Regions from separate parts of the Streptomyces sp. NPDC004721 genome, predicted to be linked through region 2. Evidence: riboswitches for the same ligand, from Rfam matches in the RefSeq annotation. Region 2 holds a riboswitch; each other region holds the start of a gene.

The links. Region 2 has a riboswitch for cyclic di-AMP ahead of ACWEK3_RS26815 (M23 family metallopeptidase). Riboswitches for the same ligand answer to the same signal wherever they lie in the genome.
Region 1: another riboswitch for cyclic di-AMP. It lies ahead of ACWEK3_RS14685 (NlpC/P60 family protein); the one in region 2 lies ahead of ACWEK3_RS26815 (M23 family metallopeptidase).
Region 3: another riboswitch for cyclic di-AMP. It lies ahead of ACWEK3_RS06205 (transglycosylase SLT domain-containing protein); the one in region 2 lies ahead of ACWEK3_RS26815 (M23 family metallopeptidase).

The regions. Positions count from the first base shown of each region.
Region 1 is NZ_JBSGBZ010000013.1:101,815-106,430, reverse strand. It holds gene ACWEK3_RS14695 (PP2C family protein-serine/threonine phosphatase) at 1-430, shown strand, start outside; gene ACWEK3_RS14690 (hypothetical protein) at 1,121-1,951, shown strand; gene ACWEK3_RS14685 (NlpC/P60 family protein) at 2,410-3,675, opposite strand; cyclic di-AMP (ydaO/yuaA leader) riboswitch at 3,684-3,863, opposite strand; gene ACWEK3_RS14680 (bifunctional [glutamine synthetase] adenylyltransferase/[glutamine synthetase]-adenylyl-L-tyrosine phosphorylase) at 4,179-4,616, shown strand, end outside.
Region 2 is NZ_JBSGBZ010000032.1:43,362-47,977, forward strand. It holds gene ACWEK3_RS26805 (bifunctional acetate--CoA ligase family protein/GNAT family N-acetyltransferase) at 1-1,603, opposite strand, end outside; gene ACWEK3_RS26810 (HPr family phosphocarrier protein) at 1,780-2,061, shown strand; gene ACWEK3_RS26815 (M23 family metallopeptidase) at 2,261-3,016, opposite strand; cyclic di-AMP (ydaO/yuaA leader) riboswitch at 3,029-3,189, opposite strand; gene ACWEK3_RS26820 (M16 family metallopeptidase) at 3,413-4,616, opposite strand, start outside.
Region 3 is NZ_JBSGBZ010000005.1:147,973-152,588, forward strand. It holds gene ACWEK3_RS06195 (FAD-dependent oxidoreductase) at 1-764, shown strand, start outside; gene ACWEK3_RS06200 (HAD family hydrolase) at 900-1,703, shown strand; gene ACWEK3_RS06205 (transglycosylase SLT domain-containing protein) at 1,787-2,272, opposite strand; cyclic di-AMP (ydaO/yuaA leader) riboswitch at 2,278-2,464, opposite strand; gene ACWEK3_RS06210 (polyprenyl synthetase family protein) at 2,949-3,959, shown strand; gene ACWEK3_RS06215 (LolA family protein) at 4,246-4,616, shown strand, end outside.

The DNA of each region.
Region 1 (4,616 bases), on a different contig from region 2:
CGGAATCACGGATCCCGACAACCACGTCGTGGATGTCCTGCCCTTCGGCCCTGGGGACACGCTGGTCCTGTACACCGACGGTGTCATCGAAGCCCGTGACCACAACGGCGTCTTCTACCCGTTCGCGGAACGCGCAGCCCAGTGGACCGACCACTCTCCCGAGGCGCTGCTCGACCACATCGAACGCGACCTGCTCGCCCACACCGGCGGACGCCTCGGTGACGACGTCGCCCTCCTCGCCATCCGCCGGGCCCATATCCCCCATGACGAAGCGGAAGAAGACGAAGATCGAAAGCGGTACGAGCGGAATGCCGAGCCCTCCCCAGAGGACACCGGCACGCTACGGGCGCCGCGGTCTCGGTTCCGGTCTCAGCCATTGCTTGTTCCGCGCGCGTCCGCCCTTGTTCCCCGGAGTCCGGGACGCCGCTGAGGGAACCGACCCTGTGTGCGCTCACGGACGCCCCCGGACCAAGATCGGACGACTCGTAAATGCGTGGTCCCGCGCGAAGGCGGCGGTCGAACACTTCCACAGGAAGCCCAGGATGGCCGCCGCCATGGCGGCTGACAGGCGCTCACAGAAACTTCTCGCTGCGGAGCAGGCCCGGGGCCGGCCTGCGGGGAGGAGCCGGTCGCCTGCGGGGCGAGCAAGGCAACGGCAGACGGCCACGACACCGATGACCGGTATTGGCAGCTTGAGGAGGCCGCCCCGCCGATCGGGTCCCGGCGGCGCCTGCCGCTCGCCCTCGCCGCCGCCGTCGACAGCTGTCTGCGGGCCGATCCGTCGTCCCGGCCCACGATCGCCGGACTGGCCTCCGCCCTCAAGGCGGCGCTGCCCGAGTGACGTTCCCCGGCTGGGGGCCCATACCTGGCCGGGTCGCGGTGACCGTCCGGCTGGTCTACAGGGCCGGCGCCTCAAGGGGCCCGTCCCAGGGTCGGCAGGGCTGTAAGGGGGCTGGGCACCGGGCCGGCCTGGGCAGGACGCGGACTTCTATCAAGATCATTTGCGGATGTCAAGTCACGGCATTCAGTGTCGTGACGACGCATGACCCGTTCGGGCTTACTCGAAACACGACCTCACCGATCCGGAGTGAGGCTCATCCACCGAAAGAAGGACAGTGTCGTGTTTCGAACGCGTAAGAGGATCGCCAAGGTCGCGGCCATCACCGTAACCGCCGCAGGGGCGCTCCTGGGCGGCGGCGCCGCCGCCCAGGCCGCACCCGCCACGACGCACGCGATCCTTCTCCTCATCTCCGGCTACTCGTCGGACGGCAACGGGGGCAACGGCATTGCGGACAAGTCACCCAAGGAGATCCGGCACCAGGCGTACCAAGCCCTGCTCAGCGCCAAGTCCGTCCGTATGACGCTGAAGGACACGGGGTCAGCCGCCCAGAAAGGCAATCGGCCCAGCTCGGGGGACCTCTCGTTCGACCAGGCCGGCTGCACCGGCTCGATGGCCATGGGCACCCAGGGCAGCTTCCAGATCGTCAGGCGCGGCATCGAAGTATGGATGAAACCCGACGCTACGTTCTGGAAGACCACGGTCCCCGGCAGCGAGGGCACAGCAGACGCGGAGCGCTTCAAGAACCGGTACATCCACGACACGACCAACGACGCGAGCATCAAGAAACTGGCCGACGTCTGCACCATAAAGGCCATCCAGAAGCCCCTCGGCACCGTCGCGCCGTTCACGGACGTCAAGAAGGGCACCGAGACCACGTTCAACGGCATGAAGGCCATCCCGCTGACCGGGAAGATAGACGGAAAGGCGGCCACGTACTACGTGGCGACGCAAGGCAAGCCATACCTGATCGGGGGCACCCAGAAGGGCAACGGCACCGATCTGACCTTCACCCTGTCCGACTATGACAAGCCGATCCCGTCGGCGACACCGCCCGCCAACGAGTCGGTGGAGGTCTCCCAGCTGGAGAGCCAGCTTCAGGGCGCGTCCTGAGCCCATTGTCCAGAACGCCGCGGTCATCGCGCCGCGTGACTGTGTGCCGGCCGCCGCGAAGCAACCGGCTGCCTCGAGGAGGTCGACGGCGTCCGCCATGCACCGTGTGCCTGCCTCTTGGGCGGGAGCGGGCGGTCGGCGGTGCCGAGTGGGGCGGAGACATGAGCGCGGGCGCCGCCGACCTACCGTTCCGGCATGGAAGCGATTGTCAATCGTTGCCCGAAACAGGAGGAACGGGGCGGTCAGAGGCGCAGCACCACCGACCGCAGCACCTCACCCTGCCGCATCAGGTCCCACGTGATCGACTGGGTCTGCCCCTGAGCTGGTCACCGTGGCCGACATGCTCATCGCGGTGCCCTGGACCTGAGCGGCGCCGCCCCATGAAAGGGCCCGCACCTCCCGGTGCGGGCCCTTTCATGTCCGATGCCGGTGCCGGCACCGGGTGTCCGGCGCGCGCGTTACGCGGGGCGGACGACGCTGTGGATCGGCATGTAGTAGATCGACTCCTCGCGGACGTTCGTGCCCGGGCGCGGCGCGTGGATCATCATGCCGTTGCCGATGTAGATCCCGACGTGGCTGATGTCGTTGTAGAAGAAGACCAGGTCGCCGGGTTTGGCCTCGGAGACGGGGACGGTCGTGCCGGCCTCCACCTGGCTCCAGGTGGTGCGCGGCAGCGAGATCCCGGCGGACTTCCAGGCGGCCAGCGTGAGCCCGGAGCAGTCGTACGAACCGGGGCCGGTCGCGCCCCACACGTACGGCTTGCCGATCTGGGCCCTCGCGAAGTCGAGGACCTTGGCGGCCTTGGCGGCATAGCCGGTGCTCGATCCGGCATCCGTGCTCGTGCCCCCGCCCGTACCCGTGCCCGAGCCCGTACCCGTGCCCGAGCCCGTACTCGTGCCCGAGCCCGTGCTCGATCCGGAGCCCGTGCTCGATCCGGAGCTCGCTTTCGCTTCGGAGCTCTTGGCCGCCTGCTCCTCCTTGCGCTTCTGCGCGGCCGCCGCCGCCTCCGCCGCCGCCTGCCGGCGGGCCAGCTCCGCGGCCTTCTGCCGGGCGATCTCCTGCTTCTTCTTCTCGATCGCCGCCAGCCGCGCCTTCTCCTCGGCGGTCAGCGTCGACAGCAGGTGGCGCGCCTCGCTGAGCCTCGTCTGGACGTCGAGCTTGCTGGTCCTCAGATCGTCCTGCGAGGTGGTCAGCGACTCCAGGATCTTCGTCGCCTCGGTGCGCTTCTTCGTCGTCGCGAGCTGCGCGGTCTGGTAGTCGTCGACGGCCTTCTTCTGGCGCTCGGTGAGCTGCCTCATCAGATGGTCCTGGTCGAAGTACTGCTGGGGATCCTTCGCGAGCAGCAGCGTCGCGGTGCCGGACATCCCGCCCGTGCGGTACTGGGCGGCGGCGAACATGCCGAGCTCGCGCCGCGCCTCGTTCAGCTTCGCGGTGCGCTTCGCCACGTCGTCGAGGAGGCCGTTCACGCGTGTGCGCTGCGTGGCGGTCTTCTCCTTCGCCGCGTTGTACTTCTCGGTGGCCACTCCGGCCTGGTGGTAGAGGTCGTCGACCTTCTTCTGCACCTCTTCGAGGCTGGGCTTCCGGGGCTGTGCGGGCGCGGCGTTCGCCGTCTGGGACAGCAGCGCCACGGAGGTGAGGGCCGCGGTCGTCAGACCGAGGGCCGGGGACGTGCGCAGTCCGGCGATCCGGGTGGCCGTGGTCCGGGCTTTGCGGTGCGACGCCAAGGGTGGCGCCTCCTTCCATAGACCGCCTACCGGGTTAGCTGTCGGGTTCGGGCGGGTGGTCGGAAGGGCTGCCCTACCGTCCCGTGCGCGCTGTGGGGGACGCGTGAACGGGACCGATTCACCCCAGGGATGAGTGGGTCCCCGGCTCCGGCTGCCGTGAGGCGCACCGGATTCGGCGCAGGCCACCCGTCCCGGCGTGGTTCGCCGGCGGGGGTACGGGGTGCCCGCCGGGCACGCTAGCCAACGCTTGTGACTGCTGTGAAGGTTGGTGCGTGATATGTCCGCTACGTTTTCGTGACTTTCACGGTACGCATACGGATGGCTGCACTCCGGTGTTTTCGGGACCGTCGGACCGTACGTCCGGTGGGCGGCGGGTGTCCCCGTTTCCGGGGCCTCCCCGACGACCTCCGACCGGCGCGGAAAGCGGGACCGCCGTCAGGGCTCAGGACCGGGAGTCCGGATAGGCTCTGGCCAGGACGGGCTTGATCCGACGGGAGGCCGGGATGACGGCGCCGGGGCGCAGGAGCAGTACCTTCACGCGGCTGCTGCGGCACGGCTTCATCCATGCCTCGGACGCCGAGCGGCTGCTGGACGGGCCGGACCTCGCGCCGCTGAGGGACGATCCGGTGCTGCTGGAGGCGCTGGGCGCCACCGCCGACCCGGATCTCGCGCTGGGCGGGCTGGTCCGGCTGCTGGAGGCGCAGCCGGAGTCCAAGGCCCGCCGCGAGCTGCTCGACACGCTGATAGCGGCCAAACCGCTGCGCGACCGGCTGCTCGGCGTGCTCGGCGCCTCCACCGCGCTCGGCGACCACCTCGCCCGGCACGCAGGCGACTGGCGGGCGCTGGTCACCTACGAGCCGCGCGACCTGCACCCGGGGGTGGAGGAGTTCGAGCACGGGCTCGCCGAGGCCGGCGATCCGGTCGCGCTCCGCGTCGCCTAC
Region 2 (4,616 bases):
GGCGCAGCCCCTCCGCGAGGCAGCGGTCGTAGGTCAGCACTCCCAGCGACTCGGAGTTGCCGAGGATCGCCACCCGCGGGCCCGGCGGCAGCGGCTGCCGGGCGAGCAGCAGGCCGGTGTCGACCAGTTCGGTGATGGTGTCCACCCGGATCACGCCGGCCTGCCGCAGCAGCGCGGACACCGTCGCGTGCGGCAGCCGCGTCGCCCGCACCGCGTGCCCCTGCGGGGCGGAGCCCGCGCCCTGCACCACGACCAGCGGCTTCACCGCCGCCGTACGCCGGGCCAGGCGGGTGAACTTGCGCGGGTTGCCGATGGACTCCAGGTACATCAGGGCGACGTCGGTGTCGGGGTCGTCGTACCAGAACTGCATGACGTCGTTGCCGGAGACGTCCGCCCTGTTGCCGGCCGACACGAAGGTCGACACGCCCGTGACCCCGGTGACCCCGCCGCCGCGCCGGTGCAGCCGGGACAGCAGCGCGATCCCGATGGCCCCGGACTGGGCGAACAGCCCGATACGGCCGGGCCGGGGCAGCTCGGGGGCGAGGGAGGCGTTCAGCCGGACGTCCGGCGAGGTGTTGATGATCCCGAAGGTGTTGGGCCCGATGATCCGCATGCCGTACGTGCGCGCCTGCCGCACGAGGGCGCGCTGCCGCTCGCGTCCCTCGGGGCCGCTCTCCGCGTAGCCCGCGGAGATCACGACGAGCCCCTGCACCCCGTGCTCGCCGCACTCGGTGACGGCGTCCGGGACGCGCTCGGCCGGCACGGCGACGACGGCGAGGTCCACGGGCCCGTCGATGTCCCGCACCGAGCGGTGGGCGGGCACCCCGTCGATCTCCCGGCAGTCCTCGCCGAAGGCCCGGTTCACGGCGTGGAGCCGGCCCGTGAACCCGGCGTCGTGGATGTTGTCGAGGATGCTGCGGCCCACGCCGCCGCGCGTGCGGCCCACGCCGATGACGGCGACCGAGCCGGGCACCAGGAGCCGCCGTACCGACCGCCCCTCGGCCCGCTGCTCCCGTGCGCGCTGCACGGCCAGCGAGCGGTCGGTCGGCTCGATGTCGAACTCCAGGTGTACGACGCCGTCCTCGAAGCTGCGCTTCTGGACGTACCCGGCGTCCGTGAACACCTTGATCATCTTGGTGTTGGCCGGAAGCACCTCGGCGGTGAAGCGCCGGATGCCGCGCTCGCGGGCGACGGCCGCGATGTGCTCCAGGAGCGCGGAGGCGACCCCGCGTCCCTGGTGGGCGTCCTGCACCAGGAAGGCGACCTCGGCCTCGTCGGAGGGCGCCGAGGCGGGCATGCCGTCCGCGCCGATGCGGTCGTAGCGTACGGTGGCGATGAACTCGCCGCCGACCGTGGCCGCGAGTCCCACCCGGTCCACGAAGTCGTGGTGCGTGAAGCGGTGGACGTCCTTCGCGGACAGGCGCGGGTAGGGCGCGAAGAAGCGGTAATACTTGGACTCGTCCGACACCTGTTCGTAGAAGCTGACCAGACGGCCGGCGTCATCGGCGGTGATGGGGCGGATCCGTGCGGTGCCGCCGTCGCGCAGCACCACGTCGGCCTCCCAGTGGGCGGGGTACTCGTGCCGGTCCGGCGAGGTCTGCATGGGCCCCAGCGTACGGCTCGCGTCCGACAGCGGCGCGAGGCAGTCTGTGGAGGACACACGTCGGACCGAGGCCGCGGTCCGACGCCACTCGGGGCGGCGCGCACCCCCGCTCCGGGCTCGCTTCACGTGTGGAAAACTGGTCTAGACAACCCTGATCACCCGAAGGGCAGCAACACATGGCTGAGCGCCGCGTCAACGTCGGCTGGGCCGAGGGCCTCCACGCCCGCCCCGCCTCCATCTTCGTCCGGGCCGCCACGGCCTCAGGCATCCCCGTGACGATCGCCAAGGCCGACGGGACGCCCGTCAACGCGGCCTCCATGCTGGCCGTGCTCGGCCTCGGCGCCGAGGGCGGCGAGGAGGTCGTCCTGGCCTCCGACGCCGACGGCGCGGACGCCGCGCTGGACCGGCTGGCCAAGCTGGTCGCCGAGGGGCTCGGGGAGCTTCCCGAGACCGTCTGACCGGCAGGACCGCTCCTGCGCCGAAGCCGTGCCGCCCGGACGGGGTGGCACGGCTTCGGCGTGCCCGGCGTGCCCCCGGAACACCGGAACACCGGAACACCGGAAGGGAACACGGCGGGGAACACCGGAAGCCCCGGCTCGGGAGCCGGGGCTTCGGGAGTGTCGCGTGACGCGCCGGGCGGTGTGCCGGCGCGGGAGGTCAGATGTTGAGGCCGTGCCGGCGGAGGTAGGCCACGGGGTCGACGTCGGAGCCGTAGTCCGGGGACGTACGAGCCTCGAAGTGCAGGTGCGGTCCGGTCACGTTGCCGGTCGCGCCGGACAGGCCGATCTGCTGGCCCGGGACGACCTGCTGGCCCACCGAGACCCCGATGGACGACAGGTGCCCGTACTGGGTGTACATGCCGTCGGCCATCCTGATCACGACCTGGTTGCCGTACGCCCCGCCCCAGCCGGTCTCGACGACGGTGCCGATGCCGACCGCGTGGACGGTGGTGCCGCTCGCGGCGTGGAAGTCGATGCCGGTGTGGGTGCCGGAGGACCACAGGGAGCCGCCGGTGCGGTAGCCGGTCGATATGTAGGAGCCGAGGATCGGCGTCACGAAGGCGTTGAGACGCTTGCGCTCGGCCTCGCGGGCGGCGCGCGCCTTGGCCTCGCGCTCCTTCGCGGCCCGCTCCGCGGCCTTCTTGCGCGCGGCCTCCTCGGCCTGCTTGCGCGCGGCGGCCCTGTGCTGGGCGAGGGCCTGGGCGTCGATCTTCTCGGCGACGCTGTCGCCGATGGTGACGACCGGAGTGAGGCCGGTGTCCTCGGCGGCGGGATCCTCCGCGGCGAGGGCCGGGGCGGCGAGGGTGCCGATGACGCCGGTGGTGGCCAGGGCCGCGACGCCCGCCGCGCGAGCGGTGGTGCGGTGCATCCGGCTCGGCCGGCGGTGCTTCCCGGCGGCGCGGGTGAACGCCATGGAGACGTGGGTCCTTTCCTTCCCTCTCGCCTACCGGGTTAGCTGACGGGTTCGGAGCAGGAAGGTCTCCTACGGCCCCCTCGCGGCGCGCGCGGGTGTCCGATTCACCCCAGGGACGGTGGGTCCCCGGCTCCCCTGGCTCGCGCCGTACGGGGACTCGGCGATGGCTGTCCGGTGCCGCGGACGCGGCGCACTGCCCGACGAACAGACGGACCGACGCTAAACGGGGCCGCTTTCAATTCCCAAACGGATCAGATGTTTTGTAGCGCATACCACAGGGCAGACAGGCAACCTCCCCCTCAATTCGGACATCGTGGGGCCCTGGTGGCGTTTCGCACCAGGGCCCCACGTGCGCGTGTGCCGTTCGCCGCGCGTGCGGCGGCGAGGGGGGTACCTCTACTCGGCCGCGACGACGATGACCCGGCCGACGCCCAGGGCCTCGACGGGCTCCTTGATCTGCGCCGCGTCACCGACGAGGACCGTCACCAGCCGGTCCACCGGGAACGCGTTGACGACGGCCGCGGTCGCCTCCACCGTGCCGGTCGCGGCGAGCTGTTGATAGAGCGTCGCCTGGTAGTCGTCGGGCAGGTGCTGCTCGACCTGGTCGGCGAGCGTGCCCGCCACGGCGGCGGCCGTCTCGTACTTCAGCGGCGCCACGCCGACGAGGTTCTGCACGGCGACGTCCCGCTCGGCGTCGGTGAGGCCCTCGGCGGCGAGCTTGCGCAGCACCGTGAACAGGTCGTCCAGGGCCGGGCCGGTGTTCGGGGTGTCGACCGAGCCGCTGATGGCGAGCATCGCGGCGCCCGACCCGTCGGGGGCCGACCGCAGCACCTGGCCGAACGCCCGCACCCCGTAGGTGTAGCCCTTCTCCTCGCGCAGGACGCGGTCCAGGCGGGAGGTGAGGGTGCCGCCGAGACAGTAGGTGCCGAGCACCTGGGCGGGCCACACGCGGTCGTGCCGGTCCGGGCCGATCCGGCCGATGAGCAGCTGTGTCTGCACGGCGCCGGGCCGGTCCACGATGACCACGCGGCCGGTGTCGTCGGCGGTCACCGGCGGCACGGGCCGCGGCTTGGCGGGCGAGCCGGTCCAGGCGCCCAAGGTCCGGCCCAGCAGCTCGTCGAGGTCGACGCCGGTGAGGTCGCCGACGACCACAGCGGTGGCCGTCGCCGGACGCACGTGCCGGTCGTAGAACGAGCGGACGGCCGCCGAGTCGATCGCGCCGACCGTGTCCTCGGTGCCCTGGCGCGGACGGGACATGCGCGAGCCGGCCGGGAAGAGCTCCTTGGACAGCTCCTTGGCGGCGCGGCGGGCCGGGTTGGCCAGCTCGTGCGGGATCTCGTCGAGCCGGTTGCGCACCAGGCGCTCGACCTCGGATTCGGCGAACGCGGGCGCCCTGAGGGCGTCGGACAGCAGGCCGAGCCCCTTGGCCAGGCGGGAGGCCGGGACCTCCAGGCTCAGCCGTACGCCGGGGTGGTCGGCGTGCGAGTCGAGGGTGGCGCCCGCGCGCTCCAGCTCGGCGGCGAACTCCTCGGCGGAGTGCTTGTCGGTGCCCTCGGAGAAGGCCCGCGCCATGATCGTGGCGACGCCGTCCAGGTCGGCC
Region 3 (4,616 bases), on a different contig from region 2:
ATCTGCCACCCGAGCTGGCCACTGCGGCGCCGGACGGCCCCACGCCCACCGGGCCGCTCTCGCACAGCTCCCAGCACCACGACCTCGGCCGGTTCGCCGGGAAGGAGCTGATCGTCGTCGGGGCCGGCCAGTCCGCGCTGGAGACGGCGGTGCTCGCGGCAAAGGCCGGCGCGCGGGTGCGGGTGGTGGCGCGGGGCCGCGGCTCGGTCGCCTTCGGCGCCCCGCCCTGGGAGCAGCCGAGGTTCCGGCCCGAGTCGCCCTTCGGCCGCGCCTGGTCGCTGTGGGCGCTGAGCTACTACCCGCAGCCCTTCCGGTACCTCCCGGCCGGGGTCCGCCACCATCTGGTGCGCCGGGTCCTCGGCCCGCTCGGCGCCTGGTGGCTGCGCGAGCGCTTCGAGTCGGCGGTGCCGGTCCACGAGGTGAGCGGCATCGTGCGCGCCGACGTCACGGGCGGGCGTCCGGTACTGACGGTGCGCACCCTCGCGGGCGAGAGCCGGGAACTGGAGGCGGACCACGTCATAGCGGCCACCGGCTACCGCGTCGACATCGCCGCGATGGGCTTCCTCGGCCACGAGCTGCGCACCGGGCTCGCGGTCAGCCGCGGCGCCCCGAGGCTCGGCGCGGGTTACGTCTCCTCGGTACCCGGCCTGTACTTCACGGGGTTGCCGGCGGCGGCCTCGTACGGGCCGGTGATGCGGTTCGTGTGCGGCACGGAGTTCGCCTCGCCGCGGCTGGCCGCACACCTTGCGGCGGCGCACGGTTGAGACCCACCTCGCCTGCGGTGTCGAAGAGCTCTCACAGGTAAGGGAGTTCAGGAGAGGGAGCCGGGAGCCCGGTGGCCGTCGCGGTCGTCCGGTTCCGGTCGAGTCGGCGGGCCGCGCCATCCGTATTCTCTGATCATGGCCGCCCTCACATATACCCTCATCGCCACTGACCTGGACGGAACGCTGCTGCGCGGCGACCACACCGTGTCCGAACGGTCCCTCGCCGCGCTCGCGGGGGCGGCGGCCGCCGGTGCCCGGCACCTCGTGGTGACCGGACGGCCGGCACCGAGGGTGCGGGAACTGCTCGACGTCCTCGGCACCACGGGGCTCGCGGTGTGCGGTCAGGGCGCCCAGCTCTACGACGCGGGCAGCGACCGCCTGCTGTGGTCGGTCACCCTGGACCGGGAGCAGGCCGAGACCGCGCTCGGCAAGATCGAGGCCGAGGTGGGGGAGGTGCACGTCGCGGTCGACCAGGACGGGGTCGAGGGGCTCACGCTCATCGAGCCGGGGTATCTCATGCCGCACCCGGCGCTGCCCGCCGTACGGGTCGAACGGCGCGACGACCTGTGGCGCGCGCCCATCAGCAAGGTGCTGCTGCGTCACCCGGCGCTGTCCGACGACGAGCTGGCGGCGGCGGCCCGCGGCGCGGTGGGTTCCCTCGCCACGGTCACCATGTCGGGCCCCGGGACCGTCGAACTCCAGCCGTGCGGCATCACCAAGGCGACCGGGCTGGCGCTGGCCGCCGAACACCTGGGACTGGGCCGCGAGAGCGCCCTCGCCTTCGGCGACATGCCGAACGACATCCCGATGTTCCAGTGGGCCGCCCGGGGGGTCGCCATGGCCAACGCCCACCCCGAGCTGAAGGCGGTGGCCGACGAGGTCACGATGTCGAACGAGGACGACGGCATCGCCGTCGTCCTCGAACGACTTTTTGTCTAGTGCTGCGACCGGAAAGGTTCACCGGCTCCGGCAGACCTTTCCGGTCACAGCGCTAGCCGGTGTGTGGTCCGGCTACGGTCCGGTCAGTACGCGCCGAAGACGTTGTCGATGGAGCCGTACCGCTTGGCCGCGTAGTTGCAGGCGGCCGTGATGTTGGCGATCGGGTCGTAGATGTCCCAGGACGTGCCGTTCACGTGGTAAGCCCGGAAGGTCGGGTCGATGACCTGGAGCAGACCCTTGGACGGGATGCCCTTCCTGGCGTTGGAGTCCCAGAGGTTGATGGCGCGCGGGTTGCCGGAGGACTCGCGGATGATGTTGCGGTGGATCCCGTTGTAGGAGCCCGGGATGCCCTTCTCCGCCATGACCGCCAGGGAGGCCCGGATCCAGCCGTCGAGGTTGTTCGAGTAACCGAAGCTCGCGGCCGTCCGGACGGTGGCCGGAGTTGCCGCGGACGCGGTCGTGGCGCCGAGCAGCGGCACGGCGAGGACGGCTGCGCCCGTGCCGGTGACGGCGAGGGTGCGGATGAGGCGGGCGGTGCGGGTAGAGCGGCGCTGACCGTTTGCAGGCATGGGGGAATTCCTCTCCGTCGCCTGCGAGGTGAGCTGTCGGGTTCGGGCTGGGAGGTGCCCGGCCGCGCCCTGAAGGGCACGGCTTCACCCCAAGCCGTTCCGGTGCGGCGTACGCGGTACGTACGACACCCGGCCCGGCGAACTTACCTGGGTCCCCCGCTCCTGCCATGGGTCATTCGGTCGTTGGGATTACGGGCGGCGGCAGGATTCGGCGTCCGCCCGTCGGTGCCGGGAACGTATGCGAGAGCACATGTCCCGAACAAGTGCCGGAATCACACTCGTCCTGTTTGACCTTGGTCTGGGGTGTATGTGGTGCTTGATCCTTTGCACCTGCCAAGGTTCAACTCGGCTGCCTGTAAAGGGAATGTGAAGGAGTGCGAGAGATGGTGCGGACGGAGGGGTGTGTGTTCCAAGTCACGGCTCGGGCGGCCGAAGGGCAATTACCACTAAAGAGAATTGAAACCCTAATAGGGGTGAATCGGACTTCATGCGTGACGGTGTGTGGGCCGTGTGGCTGACACGTGATGGTGGTCACGTCGGGTGAAGTGGCCTGGCCCGTATAGGTGGGCGATATCGGTGATCGAAACGTGACCGGATACGCTGACTTGAGTGAGGGCAGCGACCTATCGACAAACCGTGTAATCCCCAGCAGACACCAGCAGACAGGAGACCCCTCGTGACCGTCGTCGGGCCATTCGGGCTGACCGTGCGGGACCAGGCTCTCGAAGCCGATGTCCAGGCCGGATTGGCGGCTGTCGAGGAAGGGCTGCTCGAAGCCACCAAGAGCGAGGTCCCGTTCATCACGGGCGCCGCCCAGCACCTCGTCAGGGCGGGCGGGAAGCGGTTCCGGCCACTGCTCGTGATGCTCGCGTCCCAGTTCGGGGATCCGTACGCGCCGGGGATCGTGCCCTCGGCCGTGGTGGTGGAGCTGACCCATCTGGCGACGCTGTACCACGACGACGTGATGGACGAGGCCGCCGTGCGCCGCGGGGTGGCCAGCGCCAACACCCGCTGGGGCAACTCGGTCGCGGTCCTGACCGGCGACTTCCTCTTCGCCCGCGCCTCGCAGATCCTCGCCGACCTCGGCCCGGAGGCCGTGCGCGTGCAGGCCGTGGCGTTCGAGCGGCTGGTCACCGGGCAGATCCTGGAGACGGCGGGTCCGCAGGACGGCCGGGACCCGGTCGACCACTACCTGGACGTGCTGGGCGGCAAGACCGGCTCGCTGGTGGCGGTGTCGTGCCGGTTCGGCGCGATGATGTCCGGCGCCGACGAGACGGTCGTGGACGTGCTGACGCAGTACGGCGAGCGCCTGGGCGTCGCCTTCCAGCTGGCGGACGACGTCCTGGACATCGCCTCCGACTCGCACGAGTCGGGCAAGACGCCCGGCACCGATCTGCGCGAGGGCATCGCCACGCTGCCGGTGCTGCGGCTGCGCGAGCGCGCGGCCCGGCTGGGGCTGGCCGAGGACATCGCCCTGTGCGAGCTGCTGGACTCCGACCTGAGCGACGACGCGCGGCACGCGGAGGCGCTGGCGGCGCTGCGGGCGCACCCGGCGCTGGAACAGGCCCGCCGGGACACCGTGCGCTACGCCGAGGAGGCGCGTGCCGCGCTGGCGCCGCTGCGGGAGTGCGAGGCGAAGGCCGCACTGCTTCAGCTGTGCGACGCGGTGGTGCACCGGGCCGGCTGATGCCCGTCCGGTCCCGCGACCTCGCCGGACGCCCCCGCCGGGCGGCCCCTTCGAGCGGCGCTCTCCACATCTACCCCTACGGGGTAGGGGAGGCGTCGCCCTTTGTGTGTCATACCGCAGGCGTACACGGAGTTGGCTCCGGGGTCTGACGCTTCCGCCCCGCCGATTTGGTCAGATGGAAACAACGGACCACACCACTCCTCACCGATCTGGGTGAGAATGGCGGCTGAGGGCGACACCCCAGTGCAGAAGGACAGCCGCCGCCGATGACGGAGGTAGGGCACACATGGCACCGAACGAATCCGAAGCCGACGACCTGCGCACGGGGCGCCGCAAGGCCGCGCGCTACGTCGTCCCGGTCACGGTGGTGGGGGTCGCGGCGGCGACCATCGGGCTCGTCCCCGCGCTCGCCGCGTCCGGCGACCCCAGCCTGCCGAAGATCACCGCACAGCAACTCATCGAGAAAATCGCCAAGTCGGACGTCCAGCAGCTGTCCGGCACGGTCAAGGTCAGCACCGACCTGGGTCTGCCGAACCTCGGCGGCCTGGAGAGCGGCCTGGCCTCCGGCGCAGCCAGGGGTGGTGACGGTTCGTCGGCCGACCCGACGTCAAAGCTGTCCGAGCTGGCCTCCGGAACGCACACCCTGCGCGTCGCCGC